Regions from separate parts of the Caballeronia sp. S22 genome, predicted to be linked through region 1. Evidence: predicted binding sites of a transcription regulator. Region 1 holds the regulator's gene; each other region holds the start of a gene.
What was found. Region 1 encodes FliA, which starts transcription of late flagellar genes. Its sites were predicted from a motif close to CTAAAGTTTNNNNNNNNNNNGCCGNTA; they were not measured.
Positions count from the first base shown of each region.

Region 1 (9,594 bases):
CGTTGATCGCCAATCTCGGATCACTGTGACTTAAAGCTGCAAATTGGCGAGCGTATTTCGCGCCAAGTTCAGGTTCCCCGAGGTCGCACATAAGCGTCGCCGCGTTACCCAGTATCGTCACGTCGCGGTTTGCCAGCGCGTTGGCTGCTTCGACGCAACGAATGCAGTCGCCACGATTTCCTTGCAAGAACGCGATGAACGAGAGTACAAGCCAGCACATTTCCGGCTGGCCCGCATTTTTCTGGAGGAGCGCTCGCGCTTCTCGTTCGATGCGCTTTATCCGGAGCTCGTTTCCACTTGCTGTGATCGTCATGTCGATCACTTCGCTGAGCCATTCCGAGGTAGCGGATTTTGGAAGATTCAATGACGCTTGCTCCAGACGTTAATGCGTGCGTGTCTGGATACTAGCAGCGTCATCGAGTTCATGGATTATCTTGTTAAAAATAAGAAATAAACCACTGTCAACGCGCATTGAAACATTGGAAACGGCAAATAATTTAAGCGGCGTCTCGGTGCCGCCACCAGTTCCACGCGTTGCTCGACGTCGGATTACTCTCCCCGTGCGAACGGCACACTCCGCCCTTCCCTATCACTCTGAATCGCCAGCTCAATAATCGTCATCGTATCGACCGCGTCCTGCGGCGAAACCGGAAAAGGCTTGCCGTCCTGAATCGACGCCGCCAGCGCGCGATAAAACTCGACATACGCGCCATCCTTCGTGGCGAATTCATGACGCAGATCGTGATCGCCATCGACTTCGCGCAGCACGCCCGGCGGATTCTTCGCAAACTCCGCATTGCCCGGCCGCATACCCGAACGCAACTGATCTTCCTGCGTGTCGAGCCCGTTCTTCACGTAACTGCCGCGCGTGCCGTGGATCGCGAAACGCGGCGGCTCCAGCGCCGCGAGCGCGCTCGCGTGCAGGATCACTTCCTTGTCCTCGTAACCGAGCACGAGATGCACGTAATCCGGCGCGTGCGCGTGATCGCGATGCGCCTTCACGAACGCCGTCACCGTCTGCGGCGCGCCGAAGAGCGTCAGCGCCTGATCGATCAGATGCGGACCCAGATCGAACAGCAGGCCGCCGCCGCGCTCCGCTTCCTCGCGCCAGCGCTGCGGCACTTTCGGACGAAAACGGTCGAAATGCGATTCGTAATGCGTGATGCGCCCGAGCCGCCCGCTTTCGACGAGCGCGCGCACCGTCATGAAATCGCCGTCCCAGCGGCGATTGTGGAACGGCGCGAACACGAGCCCTTTCTGCTGCGCGAGATCGGCGAGCGTGCGGGCATCGCGCGCGGAAAGCGTGACCGGCTTGTCGACGACCACATGCTTACCCGCCGACAACGCGCGATGCGCGAGATCGAAGTGTGTGTCGTTCGGCGTCGCGACGACGACGCATTCGAGGCCGTCGACGGCGAGCAGCGCATCGAAGTCCGCGACGATCTGCGCGTTCGGATAATCCGCGGCCGCGCGTTCGGCCTGGCTCGTCGCGATGGCCGTGACTTCCGCCCGTCCGCAGTGCTCGATGACGGGCGCGTGAAACGTCGCGCCGGCGAGGCCGTAGCCCATCACGCCGACTTTCAGTGCTGTGCTCATGCGGGCATCGTCCTGTCGTGAATTCGATCGGTTATTGTGGCACGAACAGGGGCCGGAACCGCGCCGCCGCTATCGTGTTAACATCGCGCTCTCCTCCGCGCGCAGGTTTTCAGCTAAGCGCGCCCGAACTCCAAAAGTCCAAAACGATGTCCGCTGGTCTGAACGCCGCGCAAAGCGAAGCCGTGCGCTATCTCGATGGTCCCTGTCTCGTGCTCGCCGGCGCGGGCAGCGGCAAGACGCGCGTGATCACGCAGAAGATCGCGCATCTGATCGAAGGACGCGGCTTCGAGCCGAAGCACATCGCCGCGCTCACTTTCACGAACAAGGCCGCGCTCGAAATGCGCGAGCGCACCGCGAAGCTGCTCGAAGGCAAGACGCTCACCACGCCCGGCAAGGAAGGCCGCAAGATTCCCGTCAATCAATTGACGATCTGCACCTTCCACTCGCTCGGCGTGCAGATCATGCGGCAGGAAGCGGAACATGTCGGACTGAAACCGCAGTTCTCGATCATGGATTCGGACGACTGCTTCGGCATGGTGCAGGAACAACTCGGCACGACCGACAAGGGCCTGATTCGCAAGATCCAGTCGATCATCTCGCTATGGAAGAACGCGATGGTCTCGCCGGATCAGGCGTCCGTGCTCGCGAATAACGAGGACGAGCATCAGGCGGCGATCGTCTTTCGCAGCTACGCGGCGACGCTGCACGCGTATCAGGCGCTTGATTTCGACGATCTGATCCTGCGTCCCGCGCAGCTTTTCGCCGAGAACGAGCAGGTGCGCGACAAGTGGCAGAACCGCCTGCGTTATCTGCTGATCGACGAATATCAGGACACCAACGCCTGTCAATACGAATTGCTGAAGCAGCTCGCCGGCCCGCGTGCGGCGTTCACGGCTGTCGGCGACGACGATCAGGCCATCTACGGCTGGCGCGGCGCGACGCTCGAAAACCTCGCGCAGCTCGGCAAGGATTTCCCGAAGCTGCACGTCGTCAAGCTGGAGCAGAACTATCGCTCGACGGTGCGCATTTTGACGGCGGCGAACAACGTCATCGCGAACAATCCGAAGCTGTTCGAGAAGAAGCTGTGGTCCGAGCACGGCATGGGCGACACGATCACCGTCACCGGCTGCAACGACGAAGAGCACGAGGCCGAGTCCGTGGTGTTCCGGCTGTCGGCGCACAAGTTCGAGCGGCGCACGCAGTTTCGCGATTACGCCATTCTTTATCGCGGCAACTTTCAGGCGCGCATCTTCGAGCAGGTGCTGCGCCGCGAGCGCATTCCTTATGTGCTGTCGGGCGGGCAGTCGTTCTTCGACAAGGCGGAGATCAAGGATCTCATCGCGTATCTGCGTCTGATCGCCAATCCCGACGACGATCCCGCGTTCATCCGCGCGATCACGACTCCGCGGCGCGGCGTCGGCAATACCACGCTCGAAGCGCTCGGCGCGTTCGCGGGCGCCGCGAAGGTGTCGCTGTTCGAGGCGGTGTTCATGGGCGGCATCGAGGCGCGTCTGTCGGCGCGGCAGGTCGAGCCGCTGCGCACGTTCTGCGAATGGATTCGCCGGCTGTCGGACCGTGCGGCGCGCGATCCGGCGACCGAAGTGCTCGACGACATGATGGAAGCCATCCACTACGAGTCGTATCTCTACGATGCCTACGACGAACGGCAGGCGCAATCGAAGTGGCAGAACGTGCTCGAGTTTCTCGAATGGTTGAAGCGCAAGGGCACGAAGCCGGAAGCCGCGCCGGGCGCGGAGCAGACCGGCTACGACACCGCCGACGGTTTCGCCGATGAAGGTAAGAACCTGCTCGGCCTGATCCAGACCGTCGCGCTGATGTCGATGCTCGAAGGCAAGGAAGAAGATCCGGATGCGGTGCGGCTCTCGACGGTGCATGCGTCGAAGGGACTGGAGTATCCGCACGTGTTTCTGGTGGGCGTAGAAGAAGGGATCATGCCGCATCGCGGCAGCTCGGACGATGACGCGCCCGTCGACGATTCGCGTATCGAGGAAGAGCGCCGGCTGATGTACGTCGCGATCACGCGGGCGCAGCGCAGTCTGCATCTGAACTGGTGCAAGAAGAGAAAGCGCGCGCGGGAGACGGTGGTGTGCGAGCCGTCGCGCTTCATCCCCGAGATGCTGCTCGACGACGCACCGCCGCCGACGGCCGAGGAGAAGCCGTTGTCGCCAAAAGATCGGATGGCGATGCTCAAGGCGATGTTGCAGAAGACCTGACGCTTTCGCTTTCTTCGCGCTTCAAAATGAAAAACCCTGCGCCGCTTGAACCGACGCAGGGTTTTCTCATTGCACGCGCGATCGTTACTTCGCCGCGTTCACCATGTAATCGACGGCGGCCTTCACGTCCGCATCCGGTGCGTTCGATCCGCCCTTCGGCGGCATCGCGCCTTTGCCGTGCAATGCGTAGTTGTAGACGGTGTCCATCGGCTCTTTCAGGCGCGGCGCCCATGCGGCCTTGTCGCCGAACTTCGGCGCGTTGAGCACGCCAGCCGCGTGACATGCCTGGCAGACTTGCTCATAGAGCGCCTTGCCGGCTTGAGCCGCATCGGCGCTTTGGCCACCCGCTGCCGGTGCTGCAGCCTGCGGCACCGATGCCAGTGCTGCGACGGCTGCCGCCGCCTGCGCGTTCTCATTCGCGCTCGCGCCTGCCGGAGCCGCTGCGCCCGATGCCGCTGCCGCCCCCGATGCGCCCGCGCTCGCCGCCGCGCCCGATGCGGGTTGCGCCGGTTCCGCCAGCTTGCCGCCGCTGCCGTTGGCCATATAGACGACCGCGCGCGCGATTTCGAAGTCGCTGTAATCGTCGGGGCTGGTGCCGCCGCGTGCGGGCATCGCGCCCTTGCCATTGAGCGCGTTGTGCAGGAGCGTGTCGTAGCCTTCACCGATACGCGGCGCCCACGCGCCGGCATCACCGAACTTGGGTGCGCCAGCGGTGCCCGCTGCGTGACAGGCGGAGCACACGGCCTTGAAGACTTCCTCGCCGGACTTGTAGACGCGCGGCGCGTTGGCGTCGCGGATATCGACTTGCGCGGCGGGCGCGATGCGCTCGTTCACCGACTGCTCGATGTCCGTGCCCGCGCCGGTACGCGTCGAGTTGTTCACATAAACCGCGAGCAGGATGATGATGGCGACCGGGATGCCGAATCCCGCGATGATCGCGGCGATGAGTTGGCCGGGCGTCTTGATCGGGGCTCCGTGGGGTGCTTCGCTCATGCTTGTCTCGTCTCCCGTTTTTTGGTGTGAGTCGGTTCAGTGACAGCGTGACAGCTACCGCATTGCGCTTGGGCGCGCCTGGGGAAAGGCACGGTCGATTATAGACGGAACGCTTAACTGTCGGCGCGAGGTGGCTGTGGCGGCAGTGCGGGCGTTTACCCGAATCGTGTGATGCTTCGCGCGATGCGTCCAACCCCGTGCGATGGACGAAGTCACGGAAAACAGGTATTCTCTCGGATTCGTTGGGCCTTGCAGCAGCCGTTTGTCTTTTGGCGCTTCCCTCACGCAAGGCCTCTCCCCGATGCGCCCGTAGCTCAATGGATAGAGTACTGCCCTCCGAAGGCAGGGGTTGCTGGTTCGATCCCAGCCGGGCGCGCCAATCCTTCTCCGCGACGCGCGATCATTCGGCTTCCGCGAGAATCGTCCCCCAGCCGAACCCCATCCCCGCCAGCCATCTCCGGTAAGCCACCGCCATCCGATCACACCGCTGATGCAACTCCGCATCGAGATCGAGCGGCAGACGCCGAGGCCATTGCGACTCGACGATCGGCGTGTCCTGCATCAGTATTTCCATATTGAAGTCGTAAAGCGCCTGATCGGAATGCGTCGCGTCGTCCTCATGAATCGACACGAGCCACGCGCGCGTTTCCGTCTGCGTCACCGGCGACGCCGCCAGCATGATATGCAGCGCACCCTGTCCGCCTGACGCCATCTTCGTGAGACTCGCGATCAACGGACGCTTCGCGCGATACACATAATCGATCATCGCGCCGCCGCCCTGTCCAGGAATCCCCGCGGGTTGCCAGTACCGACACTGCCGCGCCTCCAGTCCGCCATCGGAAGTCTGCACGACTTCATAATCCGGCACTTCCGTGTGCGCGTCCTCGCCCAGAATCCCCACATGCACGAACGAAAAGTGCGCCATATCGAGAAAATTTTCGACGACGCGCGGCGCCGATGACCTCACCGTCTGCGGCGCGAGATTGATGCGCCGGCCACCGGGAATCGCGGCTTCGGGAAAGAAATCGAGCGCGTAGGCCGGCTCGCCGAAGCACATCCACACGACGCCGTACTTCTCCTCGCTGACGAACGTCGTCGCGCAGGCACGCTTCGGAGGACGCAAAGATGGATTCGATGGAATCCGCAAGCACTGCCCTTCGATGTCGTAACGCCAGCCGTGATACGGGCACACGATCTGATCGCGCATCACGTGCCCGAGCGACAACTGCGCGCCGCGATGCGGACAGTAATCGCGCCACACATGCGCCGCGCCGATACTGTCGCGCCACACGACGATGCGCTCATCGGCGACGACAAAGCCGCGCGCGCCGCCTTCGGGAACGTCTTCGCTATTGCAGACCGGCAGCCATTCGCCGACCAGAGAAATGGATTCGTCGCGCATCACGGTGAATCGGAAATAGAAGTGCGAAAGCCGTTATTACACGAAACACAGCGTCTTCGCAAAACGTTGCAAAATAGCGGATCGCTCGCTCGGCGCAATTCGATACCACGCCATAAAGCCGATGCCACGCGACGGGGCCGCAGTACACGACAGCAAGATAAAAGAAAGAAATCACCATCCAGGGGTTCAGTATGGAGCAGGCGCATCAACCGGCACGCCGGCCTTATGCCTTCGCATGGTCCGAGCACCGGAATCCCGAGCGCGAGCAGGCCACGCTGCGGGTCTGGATGGGGGCGGCGGTTCTTCTGGCCTACGGCATCTTCGCGTGGCTCCGCCCTTCCTACGATGCACTGGCGGTCGCGCGTCTCATCGCGCTCTACGTGTCTTACGGTGCGGCCACGCTGCTGATCGTCAGCCGCATGAGCACGCCGTCGGAGAAGCGTCTCACGGTCACGACCATCGCCGATCAAACGCTGCTCGGGCTCGCGCTTGCAGCGGGCGGCGCGATCGCGCTGCCGCTCATCTGGGTGATGTTCTGGTTTCTGATCGGCTCGGGATGCCGTTACGGCAAGCGCACGCTCGCGGTGTCGTGCGCGACGGCGCTTATCGTCGTGATGGCGCTCGGCGTCTGGCAGCCGTGGTGGCGCGCCAATCTTCCCGCCGCGATCGGGCTCGGTTTGAGCGTGCTGGGCGCATCGGTGTATTTGAGCGTACTCGTCGATCGCCTCGGCAATGCGAATCGCGATCTCGCGCGTCAGGCATCGACCGATCCGCTCACGGGCCTGTCCAACCGATACGCGCTCGAACGGATCGTCGATCGTGCGATGACCGCGCGCGAAACCGATGGCGACGATGCCACCGCGCTCCTTCTCATCGATCTCGACGGCTTCAAGGAAGTGAACGATACCTACGGTCACGCCGTCGGCGACATGCTGCTGCAAGCCTTCGCGCAATCGCTCGCGAAGCGCATGCGCAAGTCGGACACCATCGCGCGTCTGGGCGGCGACGAGTTCGTCGTGCTCGCACATCAGGTGCGCGACCGCGCGGCGGTGCTATCGGTGGCCGACAGCATTCACTCGATTCTCGACGCGATGACATCGGTGCAGGAGCGGCCGGTGTCGGTATCGGCGAGCATCGGCGCGTGTCTGCTTTCGAGCGCGACGAGCGCGCAGCAATCCGGCATCACCGCCGTGCTGCGCGCCGCCGATCGTGCGATGTATCGCGCGAAAAGTCTCGGCGAAGGGAAAACGGTCTTCGCCGAAACGCGCGACTTCGAAACGAACTGAATCAGGCCTCGACGCTCGTCCACGCCTGCTCGCGCAGCTTCGTGCGCAGACGTGCGACCGCCTGGCTGTGCAGCTGGCACACGCGCGATTCGCTCACTTCCATCACCGCGCCGATTTCGCGCAGGTTCAGGCCGCGTTCGTAGTAAAGGCTCATGAGCAGCTTCTCGCGCTCGGGCAGCTTGTCGATCGCTTCGATCAGCGCGCCGCGCAGGCTGTCGTCGAGCAGCGCCGAAAGCGGGTCCGAGCGATCGACACAATAACGGTCGAGGAACGGCTCGTCGTCAGCGGAGCGGTCGAAGTCTTCGTAGTAGATCAGCTGGCTGCCGTGCAGATCCTGGAGCATCGACTGATATTCATCGAGCGGCATCTTCATGTGCTCGGCGATCTCCGTCTCGCTCGCGGAGCGGCCGAGGTTCTGCTCGACCTTATGCACCGCCGATTCCACTTCGCGCGACGTCTTGCGCATGCTGCGCGGCAGCCAGTCGTTGGCGCGCAGCTCGTCGAGCATCGCGCCGCGAATGCGCTGGCTCGCGTAGGTTTCGAATTGCGCGCCTTGATCTTCCTTGTAGCGGCTCGCCGCGTCCAGCAGACCGATCATGCCGGCCTGGATGAGATCGTCGAGATCGACGCTCGCCGGCATCTTGGCGACGAGCTGAAGCCCCAGCCGACGAACGAGCGGCGCATATTTCGTCAGGACGTCCGACTGTGAGAGTTTGCCTTGGGCGTTATACATCATGGTCACCTATCTTGATCACATCGACGCCGTGCTGCTCATTGCAAAGTCGTGAAGCGCGGCCACACGATGCGCCGCCTCCCGCCCGCCCTGTTCAGAGTCGCCAACCGGAATTCGCGCGTCTGGCTGGCCGTTCGCCGCGCGCATGTACGGCGCGGGGCGCATCGGCCAGTGGAGGAGCTCCGCCGCGATCGCGCGGTAGTCGCGTGCCGCGGCCGTGGCCGGGAACGCTTCGACTGCGCAGCGTGAGAGTTCCTTTGCCCGAGCGACGCGCGCATCCTCGGACACATACCCTGCCTGCACGAGCGACACGGCCAGATACCGGCTCGCGACGCCCGACAGGTTGTCGAACGCGACCGCCGCGTCAGCCGGGTTCTGCACGTGATTGATGAGCACGCGGAACTGGCCGATCGCATGGGCGTAGTGCAGGCGCTTCATGCACGCATACGCCTCGGTGATCGCCGACGCGGCTACCCGCGTCACGATGAGAAAGTCATGCGCCTGAGCCGCGAGCGTCGACAGCGCGCCGTGACGGTCCAGCTGCGCATCGATCAAAACGATGTCGGCCGGACCATCGAGCAATGCGCGGCACTGCGCGGCGTCGTGGCTGATGCGCTCGTCGCGCGGCGCGGCGATCTGCGAGAAGCCGAACGGCGTGCGCTCGACGACATCGGCGAGCGCGCGGCGGCCGGACATCACCGCGGCGAGCGTGCCTGCATCGGACAAACCCAGCATGCGGCTCACCGATCCCGCGTCCTGATGCTCGTCGATCACGAGCACATCCTTGCCGTGCACGGACAGCGCCGCGCCGAGATTCACCACCGCCGACGTGCACCCGATGCCCGCCGGCCCGCCCGCAACCGCCACCACGCGCGAACCGGCACGCGTGAGCAGCCGTCGCAGACCTTCCGCCTGGTCGAGCACGAACTTATCCAAAGTGCACCCCATGCAGTTCGGTCGTGGCGCGCGCGGACAATGCGGAGAGCAGCGCCGGCACTTCTTCGTCCTGCGGAACGAACGGCGAGCCGTCGCGGGGAATGCAGAATGCGCTCTTGATGAGAAAACGCTTGGTCGCGACGTACAGGTTCTCCGGCACCTTCTGGCCGGTCGACACGTAATGCACCGGCAGCTTGTAGCGGATGACCGTATCGAGCACGCCGCCGAGATTCGTCGCCTCGTCGAGCTTGGTCAGGATGCAGCCCGCGAGCGGCGGCTGATCCGCCGCGCTCTTGTATGCCTGCACGACTTCGTTGAGCGTGTCGCCGTGGCTCGTCGCGTTGAGCAGCAGGATGCGCTGCACCGGATGACCCGCGCCGCACAGCATCGCGATCTGGTCGGAGACCATGCGGT
Region 1 is NZ_OZ180035.1:212,370-221,963, reverse strand. It holds gene ACEN42_RS01005 (hypothetical protein) at 1-364, opposite strand, end outside; gene ACEN42_RS01000 (oxidoreductase) at 550-1,596, opposite strand; gene ACEN42_RS00995 (UvrD-helicase domain-containing protein) at 1,743-3,830, shown strand; gene ACEN42_RS00990 (cytochrome c5 family protein) at 3,915-4,823, opposite strand; tRNA gene ACEN42_RS00985 (tRNA-Arg) at 5,127-5,202, shown strand; gene ACEN42_RS00980 (Rieske 2Fe-2S domain-containing protein) at 5,224-6,225, opposite strand; gene ACEN42_RS00975 (diguanylate cyclase) at 6,417-7,511, shown strand; gene ACEN42_RS00970 (RNA polymerase sigma factor FliA) at 7,513-8,247, opposite strand; gene ACEN42_RS00965 (MinD/ParA family protein) at 8,263-9,180, opposite strand; gene flhF (flagellar biosynthesis protein FlhF) at 9,173-9,594, opposite strand, start outside.

Region 2 (9,594 bases), on a different replicon from region 1:
CGCGCATCACGCGTGGCTTTTCCACTCACGGGTTCTTTTTTCGATGCAGGCAACACCTCTGTCCGACGCCCCCCGCGCGGCCGGCCGTGCGCTCACGCGCGGCGACTACAAGACGCTCACGCTCGCCGCGCTCGGCGGCGCGCTCGAGTTCTACGACTTCATCATCTTCGTGTTCTTCGCGCCGGTCATCGGCCAACTGTTCTTTCCGCCGACGATTCCTGACTGGCTGCGTCAATTGCAGACTTTCGGCATCTTCGCGGCCGGTTACCTCGCGCGTCCGCTCGGCGGAATCGTCATGGCGCACTTCGGCGATCTTCTCGGCCGCAAGCGCATGTTCACGCTCTCCGTGCTGCTGATGTCCGTGCCGACGCTCCTGATGGGCCTGTTGCCCACCTACGCGTCGATCGGCCTGATGGCGCCCGTGCTGCTGCTTCTGTTTCGCGTGATGCAGGGCGCGGCGGTCGGCGGCGAGGTGCCGGGCGCATGGGTGTTCGTCTCGGAGCACGTGCCGGGCCGTCATGTCGGCTATGCGTGCGGCACGCTCACGGCCGGTCTGACGGCGGGCATCCTGCTCGGCTCGCTGATCGCCACGGCGATCAACAAGTCGTTCGCGCCCGCCGAAGTCGCCGATTTCGCGTGGCGTCTGCCGTTCCTGCTCGGCGGTCTGTTCGGTCTGTGCTCGGTCTACCTGCGCCGCTGGCTGCACGAAACGCCGGTGTTCGCCGAGTTGCAGAAGCGCAAGTCGCTCGCGGCGGAAATCCCGCTCAAGGCGGTGCTGCGCGACCACGGCCGCGCGGTGATCGTTTCGATGCTGCTCACGTGGATGCTGTCGGCGGCGATCGTCGTCGTGATTCTGATGACGCCGACCTTGCTTCAGAAGCAGTTCCACATCGCGCCGGCGACGGTGCTGGTCGCGAACTGTGCGGCGACGCTGTGCCTCACGATCGGATGCGTGCTCGCGGGCGCGATCGCGGGTCGCATCGGCGCGGGCAAGACCATCTTCATCGGCGGCGTGGCGCTTGCCGTGTCGTACTGGCTGATGTTCCAGCAGGTCGCGCTCGATGCCTCCGTGCTGCTGCCGTGGTACGCGCTCGCGGGCTTTTTCGTCGGCGTGATCGGCGCGATTCCGTTCGTGATGGTGAAGGCGTTCCCGCCCGCCATCCGCTTCTCTGGCATCTCGTTTTCGTACAACGTCGCGTACGCGGTGTTCGGCGGACTCACGCCGATCGTCGTCTCGCTGATGATGAAATCGAGCCCGATGGCGCCCGCGGTCTACGTCGGCGCACTGTGCGCGGTCGGCGCGCTGACGACGTTCTTCATCAGGGAAGCACGCTGATTCAGCGTTGACGTCGTTGGGAAAATGGCGCGCCGCTCACCCGGCGCGCCATTTTTCATTCGACTTCCACGTTTCAGCCCATGCCGAAACATCGAACGTGCGACGCGCTTACGATTAAAGGCATGAACTCGAACCTTTCCTCATCCGAAACGCATTTGTCCGCGCGACAGATGCTCGTGGTCACGGCGACCAGCGTCGGCTTCGTCGTCTCTCAACTCGATGTCTCGATCGTCAATGTCGCGCTCGCGAGCATCGGTCACGACCTGCAAGCGAGTGTCGCGAGCCTGCAATGGACCGTCGACAGTTACGCGCTCGCCTTCGCCGCGCTCATGCTCTCGGCGGGTTCGCTCGGCGATCGCTTCGGCGCGCGGCGCATGTTCCTCGGCGGCCTCGCGCTCTTCGCGCTGGCGTCGCTCGCGTGCGCGTTCTCGCGCGATGTGACCCAGCTGATCGCCGCGCGTGCCCTGCAAGGCATCGGCGCCGCGGGGATGCTGCCGAATTCGCTCGCGCTCCTGAACGCGTCATGCGGCCACGACCGCCGCCTGCGCGCGCGTGCGGTCGGACTTTGGACCGCGGCGGGCGCGGTGTCGATCGCGGCGGGGCCGATCGTCGGCGGCGTGCTGATCGCGGCGTTCGGCTGGCGCAGCATCTTCTGGGTCAATCTGCCGATCTGCGCGGCAGGCATTGCGGCGACGCTCGTCTGGGTCGAGAAAACGCGCGCGAAAGACCGTGAACATGCGGGCGGCATCGACCTGCCCGGCCAGGCGCTCGCGATCGTCGCGCTCGCTGCGCTGGTCGGCGCGGTGATCGAACTGCGTCCGCTCGGACCGGCGCATCCGCTCGTGATTGGCGGACTTCTGCTCGCGCTGGCGGCGGGCGGCGCGTTCATCGCGGTCGAACGAAAAAGCCGCGCGCCGATGCTGCCGCTCTCGTTCTTCGCCGAGCGCACGTTCAGCGCGGCCGTCGTCTTCGGCATCGGCGTGAATCTCACCTATTATGGAATCGTCTTTGTTTTGAGCCTGTATTTGCAGCGTGTGCTCGGCCATACGCCTTTGCAGACCGGTCTCGCGTTCCTGCCGCTGACGGGCGGCTTCCTGATCTCGAACCTCGCGAGCGGCCCCGTCGTGGCGCGCTTCGGCTCGCGTGGCCCGATGATCGCCGGCGCGCTGCTCGATGCCGCGGGCTTCGCGGCGCTCGGCTTCGTCAATGCGACGACGCCCACGGCCGCGCTGCTCGTGCCGTTCCTGCTGATTCCCTCCGGCATGGGCCTCGCGGTTCCGGCGATGACGACCGCGCTGCTCGGCACCGTCGGCCAGCAGCGCGCCGGCACGGCATCGGCGGTGCTCAATACCGCGCGGCAGGCGGCGGGCGCGATCGGCGTCGCGGCGTTCGGCGCGCTCGCGGCGCACGGCGACGGCGCGCCGAACGCGGAACATATCGTCGATGCGGTGCGCTGGTCGGCGGCGATTTCCGTCGCGCTGTTGCTGGCCGCCGCGCTGATCGCGCGCCACGTGCGCAATCCGGCGAGCGCGAAGACGGAAGCCGCGAAACGCGCGTGCGGCGCGCTTTCCGACGAAGCCGAATGAAGACGGGCGGCAGCGGGAACGCACGTTGCAGTGTCAGGGCAAAGCACGCTGGAAGATCCATCCATTGACGGAAGATTCAGGAGATCACCATGTCGACGATGCCTCGCTCCCCCGAAGAGCCTCTCGAACCGGACCCGGACAAGCTGCTCGATCCGGACGCCCCGCCGAACCCCGACGATCCGGACATGCCCGATGGCCCGGATTCCGCCACGCCGATGGTGCCCGCCGATCCGAAGAACGGCGAGCCGCGCATGTGACCTGCTGAACGACCGGCGAGTTGATAAAGCAATGCCCGCGCGGCCGCATGAGCCGCGCGGGCATTCTTCCTGATAAGCCCGCCTGAAACGCTGCTACAGGCTCGTCGTCTGCACGGTGCCGGTTTCCAGCGCGCGCTCGATCAACGCTTCCTGCTGCGCCTTGCGCACGGCATCGGCGACGAGCGTATCGGGCGCTTCGACTTCCGCCTTGATCGCACCGATGATGCCGTCGGCCTCGACGATCACGAGCGACTCCGCCGAATCCGCGCGGCTGATGATGACCCGCGCCGGTCCGCCACCTTCCGCGATGCTCGCGCAGAACTGCATGTTTTGCCCGCCGATTACCTGCTCGAATGTTTGAATCATCGCTGCCTTCCGCGTTGGTTGGACAAAAGCTGACACAGGCTGCGCACGGTCGGCACGCAGCCTGCCTTCTCATTGATTCGCACATGCGCACCAGGTTCAATTCTGTAAGCATGCGGGCGGCGACGCAAGCTCAACGTCTTGCATCGTCGAGTTGGCGCAGGACGGCGGCCGTGGCGTCGTCGGCGGGAAAGAATGCCTCGATCGCGAGTTCGGACAACGTGATATCGACCGGCGTGCCGAAGACCGTCGTCGTGCTGAAGAACGACAGCACGCCGTATTGCGTGCGCATGCGCAACGGCACGACGACCGGATCGGTGTCCGCTCGCGTCGCGTGCCCGGCATGTTCGGGCGCGGGATACGCTTCGAGTTCCACGAAGAGCGCGGCGAGCGTCGCGTCGCCCGAGACGTCGATTTGCCGGCGCAGACGGGCGAGCAGATGGGCGCGCCACTCGTGCCAGTTGTCGATGACATCGGCGAGACCTTGCGGATGCATCGAAAGGCGCAGCACGTTCACCGGCGGCGCGAGCAGTTCTTGATCCGCCGATGCGACGAGCGGCGCGAACGCCGCGTTGGCCGCGACCATCGTCCAGTGACGATCGACGGCGAGCGCGGGATAAGGCTCGTGCCCCTTCAACACGAGATCGACAGCGCGGCGCGCGGCGGCGAGTTGCGGATCGGCGAGCGCGCGCTCGCGATACAGCGGCGCATAACCAGCCGCGACGAGCAGCGTATTGCGCTCGCGCAGCGGCACGTCGAGTTGCTCGGCGAGGCGCATGAGCATCTCGCGGCTCGGCAGCGAGCGTCCCGATTCGACGAAGCTCAGATGGCGCGTGGAAACATCCGCGACGCCGGCGAGGTCGAGCTGGCTCAGGCGTCGCCGCTGACGCCATTCGCGCAACAGCGTGCCGACGCTCGATTGCATGACGGAGTGTGCAAGGGTCGAGTTCATGCGACCGATGTTAGACGAAGCCCGCGCGCACGATCCATTACCCGCGACGTAATCGCCTCGAACGGCATGAGACTGTATCGCGAACGAACGTAAGATTTACTTCGCAAACATTTGCGCAGAAAAAGTTGCGCGCGTCACCCTAAATGTCCGGTGATTAAAAGCCGATAAGCCCCACAACAAGCGAAACAATGCGTCGCGAGCCGTGCGCGCCTCAATCCCGAGCACGCACGGCTCGCGGCGCCCGGACATTTGCGGAGAAAACATGTTTGTCATCATCGGATGGGTCCTGGTTATCGGCTCGGTGATCGGAAGCTTCATCGGCGTCGGCGGCCACCTCGCCGCCCTCGTGCAACCGTTCGAGCTGCTGTGTATTTTCGGCGCGGCGATCGGCGCGTTCGTCGTATCGAATCCGACGGCCACGCTCAAGAAAACCCTGCAATCCATCCCGAAGGCCTTCAAGGGCGGCGGCTACTCGAAAGAGAAATATCTCGCGCTGATCGCGCTGCTCTACGAACTGCTGCAAAAGGCCCGCAAGGAAGGGATGATGGCGCTCGAAGCCGATGTCGACGCGCCCGAGTCCAGCCCGGTCTTTCAGAAGTACGAGCACGTGATGGCCGATCATCATCTGCTCGATTTCATCGTCGACTATCTGCGCATGATGTCGGCGGGCAACGTCAACGCGCTCGAAATGCAGGATCTGATGGACGAGGAACTCGAGACGCATCACACCGAAAGCGCGGTCGCGGCCAATGCGATCCAGAAGATGGCGGACGGCCTGCCCGCGTTCGGTATCGTCGCGGCGGTGATGGGCGTCGTGCACACGATGGGTTCGGTCGGTGCAGCGCCCGCGGTGCTCGGCGAGATGATCGCGGGTGCGCTCGTCGGCACCTTCCTCGGCATTCTGCTGGCGTATGGCTTCATCGGCCCGCTCGCGGATCTGCTCAACGCCAAGGGCGCGGCCGAAGCGAAGCCGTTCCAGTGCGTGAAGTCCGTGCTGCTCGCATCGATGAACGGCTATGCGCCGACGGTCGCCGTCGAGTTCGGCCGCAAGGTGCTCTTCACCGCCGACCGTCCGAGCTTCAAGGAACTCGATGACGCGGTGCGCGCAACCAAGATGCCGAAGTCGGCTTCCTAACTTCACGGCATAGACATCATGGCTGAGAAACCATCACGCGATCCGCTGCAATCGGTGCTCGCGCCTACCGTCGTCGTGAAGCGCAAGAAGAAGGCGCACGGCCACGGACATCATGGCGGCGCGTGGAAGATCGCCTACGCCGACTTCGTCACCGCGATGATGGCGTTCTTTCTGCTGATGTGGCTGCTCGGCTCGACCTCGAAGTACGACAAGGAAGGCATCGAGCAGTACTTCAATACGCCGCTCTCCGCGCTCTTTGGCAACGATGGCGGCGCGTCGGCGCATACGAGCGTCATCACGGGCGGCGGCAAGGACTTGTCGAGCACGCGTCCGGGTGAAGGCAAGAAGAGCCAGGCGCAGCCCGTGCCGCAATCGATCGCGCGCGCGGCCGTCGCGATGGAAGACTTGCAGAAGCTGCAGCAGCTCAAGCAGAAGCTGATGGCGCTCATCGAGCAGATGCCCGCGTTGCGTGCGTTCAAGGATCAGATTCGCATCGCGATCACGAGCGAAGGACTGCGCATCGAGATCGTCGATTCGCTCAAGCGGCCGATGTTCGCCTCCGGCAGCTCGAAGATCGAAGGTTATGTAACGACGATCCTGACCAACATCGGCGCATCGCTGAACGATGTCGATAACCGCGTGTCGATCGCGGGGCATACGGATGCGGTGGCCTATTCGGGCAGTCAGGCGGGCTATTCGAACTGGGAACTCTCGAGTGAGCGTGCCAATGCGGCAAGACGCGCGCTCGTCGCGGGCGGCATGAAGGAAAGCAAGGTGTTGCAGGTGCGCGGGCTGGCCGACGTGCTGCCGCTCAACAAGGATGTCGTCGATGAGCCTACGAATCGGCGGATCAGTATTCTCGTGCTGAACAAGGCGGCCGAGCAGGCGTTCTTCCGCGATGGCGGACGGACCACGGTCGATGAGACGCGGCCTGTCGATGCGGCGATTCCGTCGGCAGTGGCGGCCAAATCGAATGCGCCGGTCGCGGTGGTGAAGTAGGGATTCGCGGATCTGGTCAAAGCGCCATGCCTGCAAAGGCATGGCGCTTTGCTTTGCACTCGACATTCAGCAGCGTGGTCCGCGCATCTAAAGTTTTCCGCCGATGTTCCGTTAACCCCTTGTCGGTGCGCCGTAAAGAGAGCCGCAGTCCGTGCCTACTACAAAGACCAACAATACGCTATGAAACTCTTATCGAAGCTGATGCTGCTCGCCCTGCCCGTACTCGCCGCCTGCGGAGGCGGGGGCGACGATCAGACTTGCAAGACCGACCTCGGCACTTTGACGAAGTCCTGCGTCCCCAATCCGTCCCATGCGTTGCCGGAAGGCATCTGGTACGGCTCGGTGAATTCGTCGCAGTCGGTTGCGGCACAGACCATCGTCCTCGAAACCGGCCAGTACTTCAGTATCTATACGCAGAACGGTTCGTTTGTCTGGCTGATCGAAGGCATCATGACGGCAACGGATGGCGCATTCACCGATCCGGCGACTGTCGGCTTTCACACGCTTGGCGCGATTCGCGCCGGCACGCTGTCCGGCAACTTCACCGCGAAGAGCGCGCTCACGGCGACGACGAGCCTCTTCGTCAGCCCGGATACGACCGCCACGAGCTTCAACGGCAACTACAACGCGACATACGACACGCCGATCGCCATCAGCGACGTCGCGCGCGCGTGGACCAGCGGCACGGGCGTCACGCCGGTCTCGACGATCACGGTCGCCGCCGATGGCACGGCCAAGGGCACACAGAACGCCTGCACGTTCACCGGCAGCTTCAAACCGCGCTCGACCGGCAAGCATCTGCTCGACGGCACGCTGAATTTCACGGGCTCGTTATGTGCTCTCAGCAACGTGTCGGTGTCCGTCGAAGCGACTGTCGTGAACGGGCAGCTCACGATCGTCGGCGTGACGCCGCAACGAGACCAGGCGTTCTATCTGTCGGCGCAGTAAAGGTGGGTGGCGCGCCATGTACGTGACCGATGCATGGCGCTCGTATCCGATCAACCGATCCACTCCGTCGCCGTCTGCACGACGAGCCATATGTTCGCCGCGCTGATCACCACGAACAGCAGCCAAGCGAAGAACTTCATGTGTGGCTTGTTCGCGAACGTCCCCATCAGGCTTCGATCGCTCGTCATCCTAATCAATGGATAAAGCGCGAACGGCAACTGCAAGCTGAGCACGACCTGACTCGCGACCAGCAGTTTCCCGACCGCGCCGTTCCCCATCACATACACGCCGATCAACGCCGGCACGAGCGCCAGCGCCCGCGTGATGAACCTTCGCTGATAGCAGGGAATCTTCAGGTTCAGGAACCCTTCCATGATCACCTGCCCCGCGATGGTTCCGGTGAACGTGGAGCTCTGTCCCGAAGCGAATAGCGTCACCGCAAACAGAACTGCGGCAAGCCCCGTTCCGACAATCGGCGCAAGCAGCTTGTACGCATCCTCGATTTCGGTGACTTGCGTATGCCCCGTCGCATGGAACGCCGATGCCGCGAGAATCAGAATCGCCGCATTGATGAGCAGCGCAAGAACCAGCGACACGATGGTGTCGAGCCGCGAGAAACGGATCGCCGAAGCAAGGCTCTTCGCATCGCGATTCACGACGCGCGTCTGCACGATCGACGAATGCAGATACAGGTTATGCGGCATCACGGTCGCGCCGAGAATGCCTATCGCGAGATAGAGCGGCTCGCGCTCGCTCAACGCGTGAATCGAAGGCACGAGCCCTGCGGCGATGGAAGGCCAATGCGGCTTGACGAGCACGAGCTCGACGACATAACCCACGCCGATCGTCGCAATCAGCCCGAGCATGATCGCTTCGAGATCGCGAAAGTTCTTGCCCTTCAAACCGAGCACGATGAGCGTATCGAATGCGGTGAGCACCACGCCCCATATCAGCGAAACACCGAACAGCAAGTGAAACGCGAGCGCACCGCCGAGCACTTCCGCGAGATCGCACGCGATGATCGATAACTCCGCGAGCATCCATTGCACATTCGCGACGGGCTTTGCATAGCGCTCGCGCGATAGCTGCGCGAGATCCTTTCCCGTGACGATGCCGAGCCTCATGGAAAGGCATTGCAGGACCATCGCCGCGAGACTCGACAGCACGACCACGAAGAGCAGGTTATAGCCATAACGCGATCCGGCTTCGATGTCCGTCGCCCAGTTGCCGGGGTCCATATACCCGATGGAAATGAGCAAGCCCGGTCCCGCGAATTGCAAAAGCTTTTTCCAGAGCGGTGCGCCCGGCGAAACGGCCACCGAGCCCTTGACTTCCGATGGACAAAACGGCGCGGTGGCTGTGGTCGGCAGATTGAAAGGCAATTTATCGGTTCCTGATTTTAAGTGGCTTACAAACCGCTCTCGCGGGCGAGTCTATCATCGGCCGCATGCGATTTCAGACAGCCCTTCGATGCTTCTTCCTCGTGTTCAGCGCGCGCTCCAATCTGACGATAACGCCATCTGATCGCCAGCATGTCGTCACGGTGCTACACATAGAATCCAGTGGTGGCTGCGGTAAGCGTGCCGACGCTGCAAATCGCACACCCGCACGCCGCGTTCATCCTTCACGCACATGAGGAGTACGCCATGAAACTGGTCACACGCATCGCCATGATCGCGCTCGCCGTCGCACCGCTGACCGCGCTCGCACAACAGTCCGACGGCCTGACGCGCGCACAGGTCAGACAGGACCTGCAACGCGTCGAGCAAGCCGGCTATAACCCGTCCGAGCGCGACGCCTTCTATCCCGCCGACATCCAGGCAGCGGAAGCGAAGGTCAGCACGCAAAGCGCATATGGCGCTTCCACGGAGGGCAGTTCGTCTTCCGGACGCACGATGTCGACGACACCGCTCGGCCAGACGCCGCAATAAGCACGCAGACATTCTCATCGAAGAGACACGCGCGGCTCCCATCGACCGCGAATGATCCCGCGCCGTCTCGCTGCACTTCAACACTGA
Region 2 is NZ_OZ180036.1:946,920-956,513, forward strand. It holds gene ACEN42_RS19685 (MFS transporter) at 44-1,336, shown strand; gene ACEN42_RS19690 (MFS transporter) at 1,459-2,922, shown strand; gene ACEN42_RS19695 (hypothetical protein) at 3,012-3,179, shown strand; gene ACEN42_RS19700 (hypothetical protein) at 3,273-3,545, opposite strand; gene ACEN42_RS19705 (helix-turn-helix domain-containing protein) at 3,676-4,494, opposite strand; gene motA (flagellar motor stator protein MotA) at 4,757-5,629, shown strand; gene motB (flagellar motor protein MotB) at 5,648-6,628, shown strand; gene ACEN42_RS19720 (hypothetical protein) at 6,809-7,576, shown strand; gene ACEN42_RS19725 (Nramp family divalent metal transporter) at 7,627-8,958, opposite strand; gene ACEN42_RS19730 (DUF4148 domain-containing protein) at 9,223-9,507, shown strand.
Region 2: the regulator FliA is predicted to act here: its motif matches at 4,635-4,661, upstream of motA (flagellar motor stator protein MotA).

Region 3 (9,594 bases), 780 kb from region 1:
CGCGAATCTCGTCGATGTACGGCACGAGATCCACGTTCGGCGTGCGACAGCGGAAGCGATATTCGACATGCGCCGCGGGAAAATGATGCAGCACGACCTGCATCATCGTGAACTTGTAGAGGTCGGTATCGAGCAGCGAATTGATGATCATGGTTCTGACTGGAACATCCACGCGAATTGGCCGTGCGCCCGGCGCCAGGCCGTATGCCTTTAGGGCCATGTTACCCGAATGTGTACGACGGCATGACTCATGCCCCGCCCTTTTGCGAAGCGGCGCATACGTACATCACGAATCGATATAAAGCGCGCTGCGTGCGGCTCGCGCCCGCTTTTACCGTTACGCTACAATATGCGTTTCGATACGCGCACCTCCCGGCCCACGTAGCCGCTCAGGGCGCCGCCCCCAAGAATTCCGCATGCAGGAGCCTGAATGACTCACGTTGTGACCGAAAGCTGCATCAAGTGCAAGTACACCGATTGCGTGGACGTGTGCCCGGTGGATTGCTTCCGCGAAGGTCCCAACTTTCTCGCGATCGATCCGGACGAGTGCATCGACTGTGCCGTCTGCGTGGCCGAGTGCCCGGTGAACGCGATCTACGCCGAAGAAGACGTACCCGGGGACCAGCAGCACTTCACCGAACTGAACGCCGACCTCGCGCGTAACTGGCCCAGCATCACGAAGACGAAGGGCTCGCTGCCCGAGGCCGACGAGTTCAAGGACGTCAAGGACAAGCTGAACCTTCTCGAGCGTTAAATCGCGCGTTTGTCCGCAACACGCTGCGGTTTGACTGCAAAAATTTGCTTTTCGAGTGAAGATTGGGCGTTGACACGATAATCTCGGCCCCCTATAATTTCGCTTCTCTGCTGTAGATGTTCCCCGATAGCTCAGTCGGTAGAGCGCCGGACTGTTAATCCGTAGGTCCCTGGTTCGAGCCCAGGTCGGGGAGCCAAAAACTCCAGCAAGTCGGTTTCAAAAAAACCCAGTCAATCGGCTGGGTTTTTTATCTCAGCAGCAGATATCTCAGTTGTTCCCCGATAGCTCAGTCGGTAGAGCGCCGGACTGTTAATCCGTAGGTCCCTGGTTCGAGCCCAGGTCGGGGAGCCAAAAGCTTCAGTCAAAAAGCCCAGTCATGTGACTGGGCTTTTTGCTTTTCCGCCGTCTGGAAGCACTGACGCTTCACGCAAGCCACACGACGGTGAGCGAGCGCACGCCTTGAGCGCCGCGAATCAGCACGCCTTCGATATCCGCCGTCGCAGACGGTCCCGTCACGAGCACCGCATAGCGCGCCGATGCGAAATCGGGCCGTCGATACACCTGTTGCAAGCCCTCGACGAGCAGCGCGGGATCGAGCAGCACGACGAGATGCTGCGACAGATAGCCGACTGAGTTCACGACATACTCTTGCTCGCTGAACCACACCGAGCCCGTTTCCGCGACGCCGAAACGCCCTCTCACGACGCCCACATCGACATCCTGCAGCGACGCCGGCGGCGTATCAGGCGAAAGCGGCCGCGTGCCGTCGACGCCCGGCACCGCCGACGCGATCACCTTCGCGTCCGGAAAGCGCGACGCGATCAACGCGTTCACATCGTCCAGACCACCAGCGTCGATACACGTTCCGCCCATCGCGGTGAGCGCCGCCGTGAAACGCGCCTTCAGATCGCCTTCGGGCGTCGGAAAGAGCGGCACATCGGGACGCGGACGCGATGCAGGCTGCGCCGCGCGGATCTTCGAAAGAAAAGCTTCGCGAGTCGTCATTTTTCAGGCTTCCGGTTTTTCTTGTACCACTCGTGAAAAGTCTCGGCAGGCGCTTCGGGCAAATCGCGCTGACGTCCCCAGATGTTAAGCGGGTTGTAGAGCACGAAATTGGGCAGACGCTTCAGCGCGCCGCCGAGCGACGCGACCGTCGCGCGATAAAGCGTCGGACTCGCGAGAAGTCGCCCCGCCATCTTCAGGACTTCCTGCTTCACGAACGGCACTTCATGTTTCTCTGCGATCACCTCGCGCCACTTGTAGATCTGCTCGTGGATGTTCACCTTCACCGGGCAGACGTTGGTGCAACTGCCGTTCATCGTCGAGGCGAACGGCAGCGCGCTGTAGCGCTTCAGGTCGTGGGTCGGATTGATGATCGCGCCGATCGGCCCGGAATACGTCCCGCCATAGGAAAGCCCGCCGCTGCGCCGATACACCGGACACGTATTCATGCACGCGCCGCAGCGGATGCATTTGAGCGAGTACCAGAAATCGTCCATCGCGAGCCGCTCGGCGCGACCGTTGTCGACGAGGATGTAGTGCATCTCCGTGCCCGGACGCGGCTGGCGAAAGTGCGATGTGTACTGCGTGATCGGCGACCCGAGCGCGCTGCGCGACAGCATGCGCACGAACACGCCGAGATCGGCGATCGTCGGAATGAGCTTCTCGATGCCGATCGACGCAATATGCAGCGGCGGCACGTTCGCCGACAAATCCGCGTTGCCCTCGTTCGTACACACGACGACCGTGCCCGTTTCCGCAACCGCGAAGTTGCAGCCGGTCATGCCCGCCGTCTTCTCGCGCACGAAGTACGGCCGCGTGTTCATGCGCTGGCTTTCGGCGAGATAGTGAATGTCGCTGTTCTGCGGATCGGTGCCGATGGTCTTGCCGAAGAGCTCGGCCACATCCGCGCGCAGCTTGTGCACCGCCGGCACGACCATGTGGCTCGGGTCCTGATGATCGAGCTGCTGGATACGCTCGCCGAGATCGGTTTCCATCACCGTGATGCCGCGCGGCTCGAGATAGTCGCGCATGTAGCACTCGTCGGTGAGCATCGACTTGCTCTTCACGAGCGAGGTCATGCCGCGCTCGCTCATCAGCTTGTAGACGAGTTCGTTGTGTTCCTGCGCATCGGCCGCGAAGTGCACGACGACGCCATTCTTCTCGGCCTGATCGACGAACTGTGCGATGTAATCGGCAAGATTGGAAAGCGTGTGCTCCTTGATCTGCGATGCGAGATTGCGCATCGTCTCCCATTCCGGGATGCCGTGCGCCTGCGCGTCGCGCTTGCTGCGCAAGTCCCACAAACGCTTGTCGTGGAACGCGACGTGATCCGGCTTCTGCAGGAACGCGCCCGCCGCCTTCGCGTGATCGATGCGAACGGTCTTGCTCATGCGCGTGCTCCGTTCAGGACCTGCGCGATATGGATGAACTTCGCATCGGCCTTCATGCGCTCGGCGCAGCCTTGCTGATGCATGAGACACGACATGTCGCCCGACACGATGTACTCCGCGCCCGCCCCGACGTGATCGCGCACCTTGTCCTGCCCCATGCGCACGGACACGGCCTCTTCAGTGACCGAGAACGTGCCGCCGAACCCGCAGCATTCATCGGGACGCGCAGGCGTGACGAACTCGATGCCCTTCACGCCTTCGAGCAGCGCGCGAGGCTTCGAAAACGGCGTGCCCGCGACTTCCGAATTCGATGTCTCGCGCAGATGCCGCACCGCGCTGCAACTGTTGTGCAGCCCGACCTTGTGCGGAAACTCGGCCCACGGAAACTCGCGCGCGTTCAGCACGTCATGCAGGAATTCGACGAGCTCAAACGTATTGCGCCGAACCTTCTGCACCGCGCTCGTCTGCTCGATCGCGGTGAAGTGCTCGCGGACATGATGCACACAACTCGCCGACGGCCCGACCACATAGTCGTAGTCGGCGAAATTCCGCGCGAACACGCGCTCGGCGCCCGCGGCGTCCTTGTGCGCGCCGCTATTGGCCATCGGCTGGCCGCAGCACGTCTGGTCCGGCGGATAGTCGACGTCCACGCCGAGCCGCTCGAGCAATTCGAGCGTGGCGATGCCGATCTGCGGATAGAACGCGTCGATGAAACAGGGGACGAACAGGGCAACTTTCATGAGGTCCGATCGTGGGGTTGGACAATCATTTTTGGTAAGCTTGGTCTGACCAAGACTTTAATGAGATGCCTCTTTCGTGTCAAACTCGGACATTCACCAGCTTTCAACCGGCATAAGCGTCCAGCGATGAGTTTTCAGCCCGTCCATGCGCACTCGTACGCTCGCGTGCGCCTCTCCGATGTCGTGTCCGGTCAGATTCGCGAACTGATCTCGAACGGCACGCTCCTGCCCGGCCAGCGCCTGCCCGCCGAGCGCGATCTGGCCGAGCAGTTGAACGTGTCGCGCCCGTCGCTGCGCGAGGCGCTGATACGGCTGGAATCGGACGGATTCATACGCGCGGCGGGACGGGGCGGTTTCGTCGTGTCGGATGTGACGGCGCCGCTCGTGTCGCATCCGCTCGCCGCACTGCTCGAACAGCAGCCGAACGCCAGCGCCGACGTGCTCGAACTGCGCCACGGCCTCGAAACGCTGTCCACCGCTTACGCCGCCGAGCGCGCCACCGACGCCGATATCGCGCGCATCGCCGCCGCGTTCGACGCGCTCCAGACCGCCGTCGCCGACAAAAGCACGCGCATCGCGGAAAAGGATGCGGCGTTCCATCTCGCGATCGCCGACGCGACGCACAACGTCGCGCTCACGCACGTCATGCACGGCCTCAACGAACTGGTTCGCGAATCGATGCTGACCTCGCATCGTCTCGTCGATTACGACGATGAAGTCGAAGCGAATCTGATGACCCAGCATCGCGCGATCTTCGATGCGATCGTCGCGCGCGATCCCGCGCGGGCGCGCGAGTGCGCGGGCGCGCATCTCGACTACGTGCGCACGCTCTACGCCGACATCGCTGCAAGGAAGAAGCGCGTCGCCTGAATCGAATCGCCTTACGAATCTGTAAGCCGCGAGAAAGTCCTGATAGGACAACACCTACACAGATTTCGGACATGCACGGCTAACGCCCGCCGGCCTTCCTCGCGATACTGGAATCGTCAACAACAACACGCGAAGGAGGACGACATGCCTTACCTACTTGGATGGTTGCTCGGCGTGCCGGTGATCGTGCTGGTGATCCTGTATCTGATCTTTCATTGACTGCATGCGAAGCGCGAGATGCATCGAAGAGCCAAGGGCGTCGATACAATACGACGCCCTTTCTCTTTTCCGGAAGACGACGATGAAACCCTCCGTCCTTGCGCTCGCCCGAAACCTGGCCTTGCTCGCCACCCTCCTCGGCGCGGGATTCGCGCACGCGGAGGAGATCGCCAGCGTCAACACCAATTTCCGTTTCACCGGCTCGGATCGCGTGAGCGTCGACGCTTACGACGACCCGCTCGTCCAGGGCGTGACCTGCTACGTGTCGCGCGCGCGCACGGGCGGCGTGAAAGGCACGCTCGGCATCGCGGAAGACCCGACCGAGGCGTCGATCGCCTGCCGTCAGGTCGGGCCGATCAAGATCGCCCAGCCGCTCAAGCAGAAAACCGATGTGTTTTCGGCCGGCATGTCGTTCATCTTCAAGACGCTGCACGTGGTGCGCATCGTCGATGCGAAACGCAATACGCTCGTCTATCTGACGTACAGCGACCGCGTCGCGACCGGCAGCCCGAAGAACAGCGTGACGGCCGTGCCAGTGCCGGAAGGCACGACCATACCGGTGAAGTGATGCGCAACTGTCCTGTCCGGCGCGTAGCAAAGTTGTAAACTGAGCGATTCCGCTTGTCTCAGAACTTCCCGACGATGAACGCCGACCGTTTCCGCAACGCCGCACGCTACTGGCGCTCGCCGCTCGTGCCCGACGCGGACATGGTCACGGCCGAGTACTACGATCACGAATTCTCGCCGCACTGGCACGACGCCTACACGGTGCCCGTCATCGAAGCCGGCGCGGAATGCTACGACTATCGCGGCGCGCATCACGTGGCCGAAACGGGCTCGGTGCCGGTGATCAATCCCGGCGAGTTGCATACGGGCGCGCGGGCCGTCGATGCGGGCTGGCGCTATCGCGTGTTCTATCTGCCGGTGCCGTTCGTCGAAGGCCTCGCGCGGGACATGTCGGGGCGGCGGGAATCGTCGCCCTGGTTTCCCGATGACATCATCCGAGATCCCGATCTGGCGCGGCGCCTGGTCGTCGCGCATCGGCTGCTGGAAAGCGGCGCGGATCCGCTCGCCGCGGAACTGGCGCTCGTCGATGCCGTGACGACGCTGCTCGGCCGCTACGCGCTGGAACGCCCGGACATCGCGCCGCTCGCCGCCGACACACACCGCGTCACGGCGATGAAATCCCGACTCGCCGACGATCTGCTCGAACCGGTCACGCTCGCCGAACTCGCGCAGACGGTCGGTCTCTCGACCTTCCACGCGGCGCGTCTCTTCACACGCGAAACGGGTCTCGCGCCGCACGCATGGCGCAATCAGTTGCGTATCGTGCGCGCGTTGCCGGCATTGCGCGCGGGCGCATCCGTGACCGACGTCGCCGCGGCGAGCGGCTTCACCGACCAGAGTCATTTCACGCGCCATTTCAAGCGAACGTTCGGCGTGCCGCCCGGCCGCTGGCGCTGAGCGCTTCGCCCAGCCAGGAAAGCGCAAGAACGTACAAGCGTGTAAGCCGGCGTCTTGCGTATCCTCGCTTCCATAGGAGGAAACCTTGAAAGCAACACCCGCACAACCTTCCGGCGCCGCGTTGCGCGAATTCGCTGCTGGCGCACGCGACACCATCCCGATGATGATCGGCGCCGCGCCCTTCGGCGTGATCTTCGGCACGCTCGTCACCGCAAGTCCGCTCACGCTCTGGCATGGCCAGTTGATGTCGCTCGCGGTGTTCGCGGGCTCCGCGCAGTTCATCGCGGTCGGCCTGATCGCGTCGCATGCGAGCTTCGCCGTCATCTGGGCGACGACGCTGGTCGTCAATCTGCGACACGTACTCTATTCGGCGACGCTCGCGCCGTATGTCGCGCATCTGCCGCGCCGCTGGCGCTGGGCGCTCGCGGGCGTTCTCACCGACGAAGTCTTCGCCGTCGCCTACGCGCACTATCAGAAGCGCGCGCCGGGCGAGACCGGTCCGCATTACTTTTTCGGCTCCGGCGTCGCGATGTACCTGAACTGGCAGTTGTGGACGCTCCTCGGCCTGTTGTTCGGCGCGGCGTTTCCCGGTTTGAAGTCTCTCGGCCTCGACTTCGCGATGGTCGCGACGTTCATCGCGATCATCGTGCCGCAGCTTGTCGCCGTGCGCTTCGTCGCAGCGGCGCTCGCATCGGGCGTGCTGTCGTTCGCGTGGCAGGGCTGGCCGTACAAGCTCGGGCTGCTCGCGGCGGTGTTCGTGGGCGTCGCTGTCGGCATGGTGCTCACGCTGATGGAAAACCGGCCGCACGAGAAAGACCGCCTGAAGAACGCCAAGGAGCGCACGCAATGAACTACATCACGTTGATCCTCGGCATGGCAGTGGTCACATATGTGATCCGCGCCGCCGTGTTCGTGCTGGGCGAGCGCCTGCCCTTTCCCCCGATCGTGCGCACCGCGCTCTCATTCGTGCCGGTGACGGTGCTCACGGCGATCATCGTGCCGATGGCCGTCTCGCCGCACGGCAACGGCGCCGAGATCACCTGGCGCAATCCGCAGCTTGTAGCGTCGATCGTCGCGATCATCGTTTGCGCACTCACGAAACGGCCGCTTTTGACGATTGCGGTGTCGCTGACGGTATTTTTCGTCTGGCAGTTCGCCGTGCTGCGCTAAACGTTTCCGTCAATTCGCTGGCCAACGGCTTTCAAAAAGCATCGAAAAATCCTCAAGTTCCCGGAAACCGCGCCGATATCAGAAACGAATGGACTCCGCCCCGAGAGCGGCGCCAAAGGCACTTCTCGCGCTCCGGACCATCCGGACGCGGAACCGGGAACCAACATGCGTCAAATCACCCTTTCGTTGCGCGAAGAGACGATCGCTTCGCTGCATCGCGATTTCGAAGCGTTCATGCGCCTGTCGCTGAAGCTGGATCCGCAATTCGTCACGCCGACGTTCGAAGACTTCCTGCGCGCGAAGCTGCTGGACAACGACACGCCGCTGACCGAGCAGGCGGTGCAGCGCATGCTCACGCACGGCCAGTACGCGTGGGCCAAGCGCGCGCTCGACAAGGAGTTTCCCGATGTCGTCGAAATCCTGATCCGACAGGCCGCCGAGCACGGATTCGCGTTCGCCATACGCGCCGACTGGACAGCGGAGGATCTCATCGCGGCGTCGCGCGCGTGGGCGACCGCGATCGTCACCGAGGCGAAGGGCGACGTGTCGCAAGTGGACATGCTCGCGTCGCAGATGAAATCGGCTGCGGCGGACATTCGCGAAGTCGAAGAAAAGATGCAGACGCCCGCGTGGCGTCTCGCCGATTCGCTGCGCCAGCGCGTGTACGAAACGAAGATTTCCGTGGAGACGAGCATCGGCTCGACCGCGCGTGAAAAGCTGGGCGAACTGCGCTGCCTGCTGCGGCTCGGCATTTTCTATGGGTCGATCCAGAAGCAGGAAGCGCAACAGGTGCTGGAGTATGTGCGCTCGCTGCGGCCCGAGCTGTTCGTCGAAGAACCTTACGACGGCTTCACGCGCTTCGCCGCGTGGCTGCGCAGCATCTTTGCACCGTCGCCGCGCGCGCCGCGACCGTCACGCGCGCAGCGTTAATCCCACATTCCCTTCAGGCGCGCCGCGATATCGATTTTCGCTTTCGCGGCCGCCGCCAGCCCCGCCGCCGTCGGCGCGGCGGGTGCGATCACCGGCGGCCACGCGGCCGCTTCGAAGTTCTGCATCAGATGCGGCGGGATGAAGCGCGTGCGCTGCGCCCAGACGTGCCGGTCGCCCAGATGCGTCTGGTTGTGCACGTAGAACCGCTGTGGCGTGACGATGTGCAGGTCTTCCTTCGCGCGCGTCATCGCCACGTAGAGCAGACGCCGCTCCTCGTCGATTTCCTCGTCGCTGCCCGTGCCCAGATCGGACGGAATGCAGCCGTCCACGCCGTTCAGCACGAACACGTTGCGCCACTCCTGGCCCTTCGCAGAGTGGATGGTCGAAAGAATCAGATAGTCCTCGTCGAGCATCGGGACGCCGGATTCGTCGCTCGTCGCGTCGGGCGGATCGAGCGTGAGTTCGGTGAGAAAGCGCTCGCGCGTGGGATACGTGGACGCGATGCTCTCCATCTGCAGCACATCGCCGATGCGGATCGCCGCGTCCTCGTGATTGCGCTCCAGGTGCGGCTCGTACCAGCGGCGGATCATTTCGAACTCGGCCGGCCAGCCGGATTCGCGGCCGCAAAGTTTCGCCATCAGCCCGACGAAGCGCGGCCAGTCTTCGCTGGCTCGCGCGGGAGCCTGAAATCTGGCAATCGCGCCTGGCGCCTGATCCTGCGCGACGCTATCCAGCAAGCGCCCGGCGATGGCCGGACCGATGCCCGGCAGCAACTGCGCGACCCGAAAACCCGCGACGCGGTCGCGCGGATTTTCCGCCCAGCGCAGCACCGCCAGCACGTCTTTCACGTGGACGGAATCGAGAAACTTGAGTCCGCCGAATTTCACGAAAGGAATGTTGCGCCGCGTGAGTTCGATTTCGAGCGTCGCGCTGTGATGCGCGGCGCGGAACAGCACCGCTTGCGCTTTCAACTTCATGCCCGCCTCGCGCGCTTCGAGCACCTTTTCGACGACATAGCGCGCCTGATCGGCTTCATCGGCGACGGAAACGACGC
Region 3 is NZ_OZ180035.1:991,711-1,001,304, reverse strand. It holds gene pncB (nicotinate phosphoribosyltransferase) at 1-151, opposite strand, end outside; gene fdxA (ferredoxin FdxA) at 431-754, shown strand; tRNA gene ACEN42_RS04730 (tRNA-Asn) at 875-950, shown strand; tRNA gene ACEN42_RS04725 (tRNA-Asn) at 1,030-1,105, shown strand; gene ACEN42_RS04720 (lactate utilization protein C) at 1,178-1,759, opposite strand; gene ACEN42_RS04715 (lactate utilization protein B) at 1,756-3,147, opposite strand; gene ACEN42_RS04710 ((Fe-S)-binding protein) at 3,144-3,887, opposite strand; gene ACEN42_RS04705 (FadR/GntR family transcriptional regulator) at 4,014-4,757, shown strand; gene ACEN42_RS04700 (CreA family protein) at 5,059-5,544, shown strand; gene ACEN42_RS04695 (AraC family transcriptional regulator) at 5,619-6,440, shown strand; gene ACEN42_RS04690 (AzlC family ABC transporter permease) at 6,526-7,290, shown strand; gene ACEN42_RS04685 (AzlD domain-containing protein) at 7,287-7,610, shown strand; gene ACEN42_RS04680 (DUF4088 family protein) at 7,776-8,540, shown strand; gene ACEN42_RS04675 (ATP-dependent helicase) at 8,537-9,594, opposite strand, start outside.
Region 3: the regulator FliA is predicted to act here: its motif matches at 7,662-7,688, upstream of ACEN42_RS04680 (DUF4088 family protein).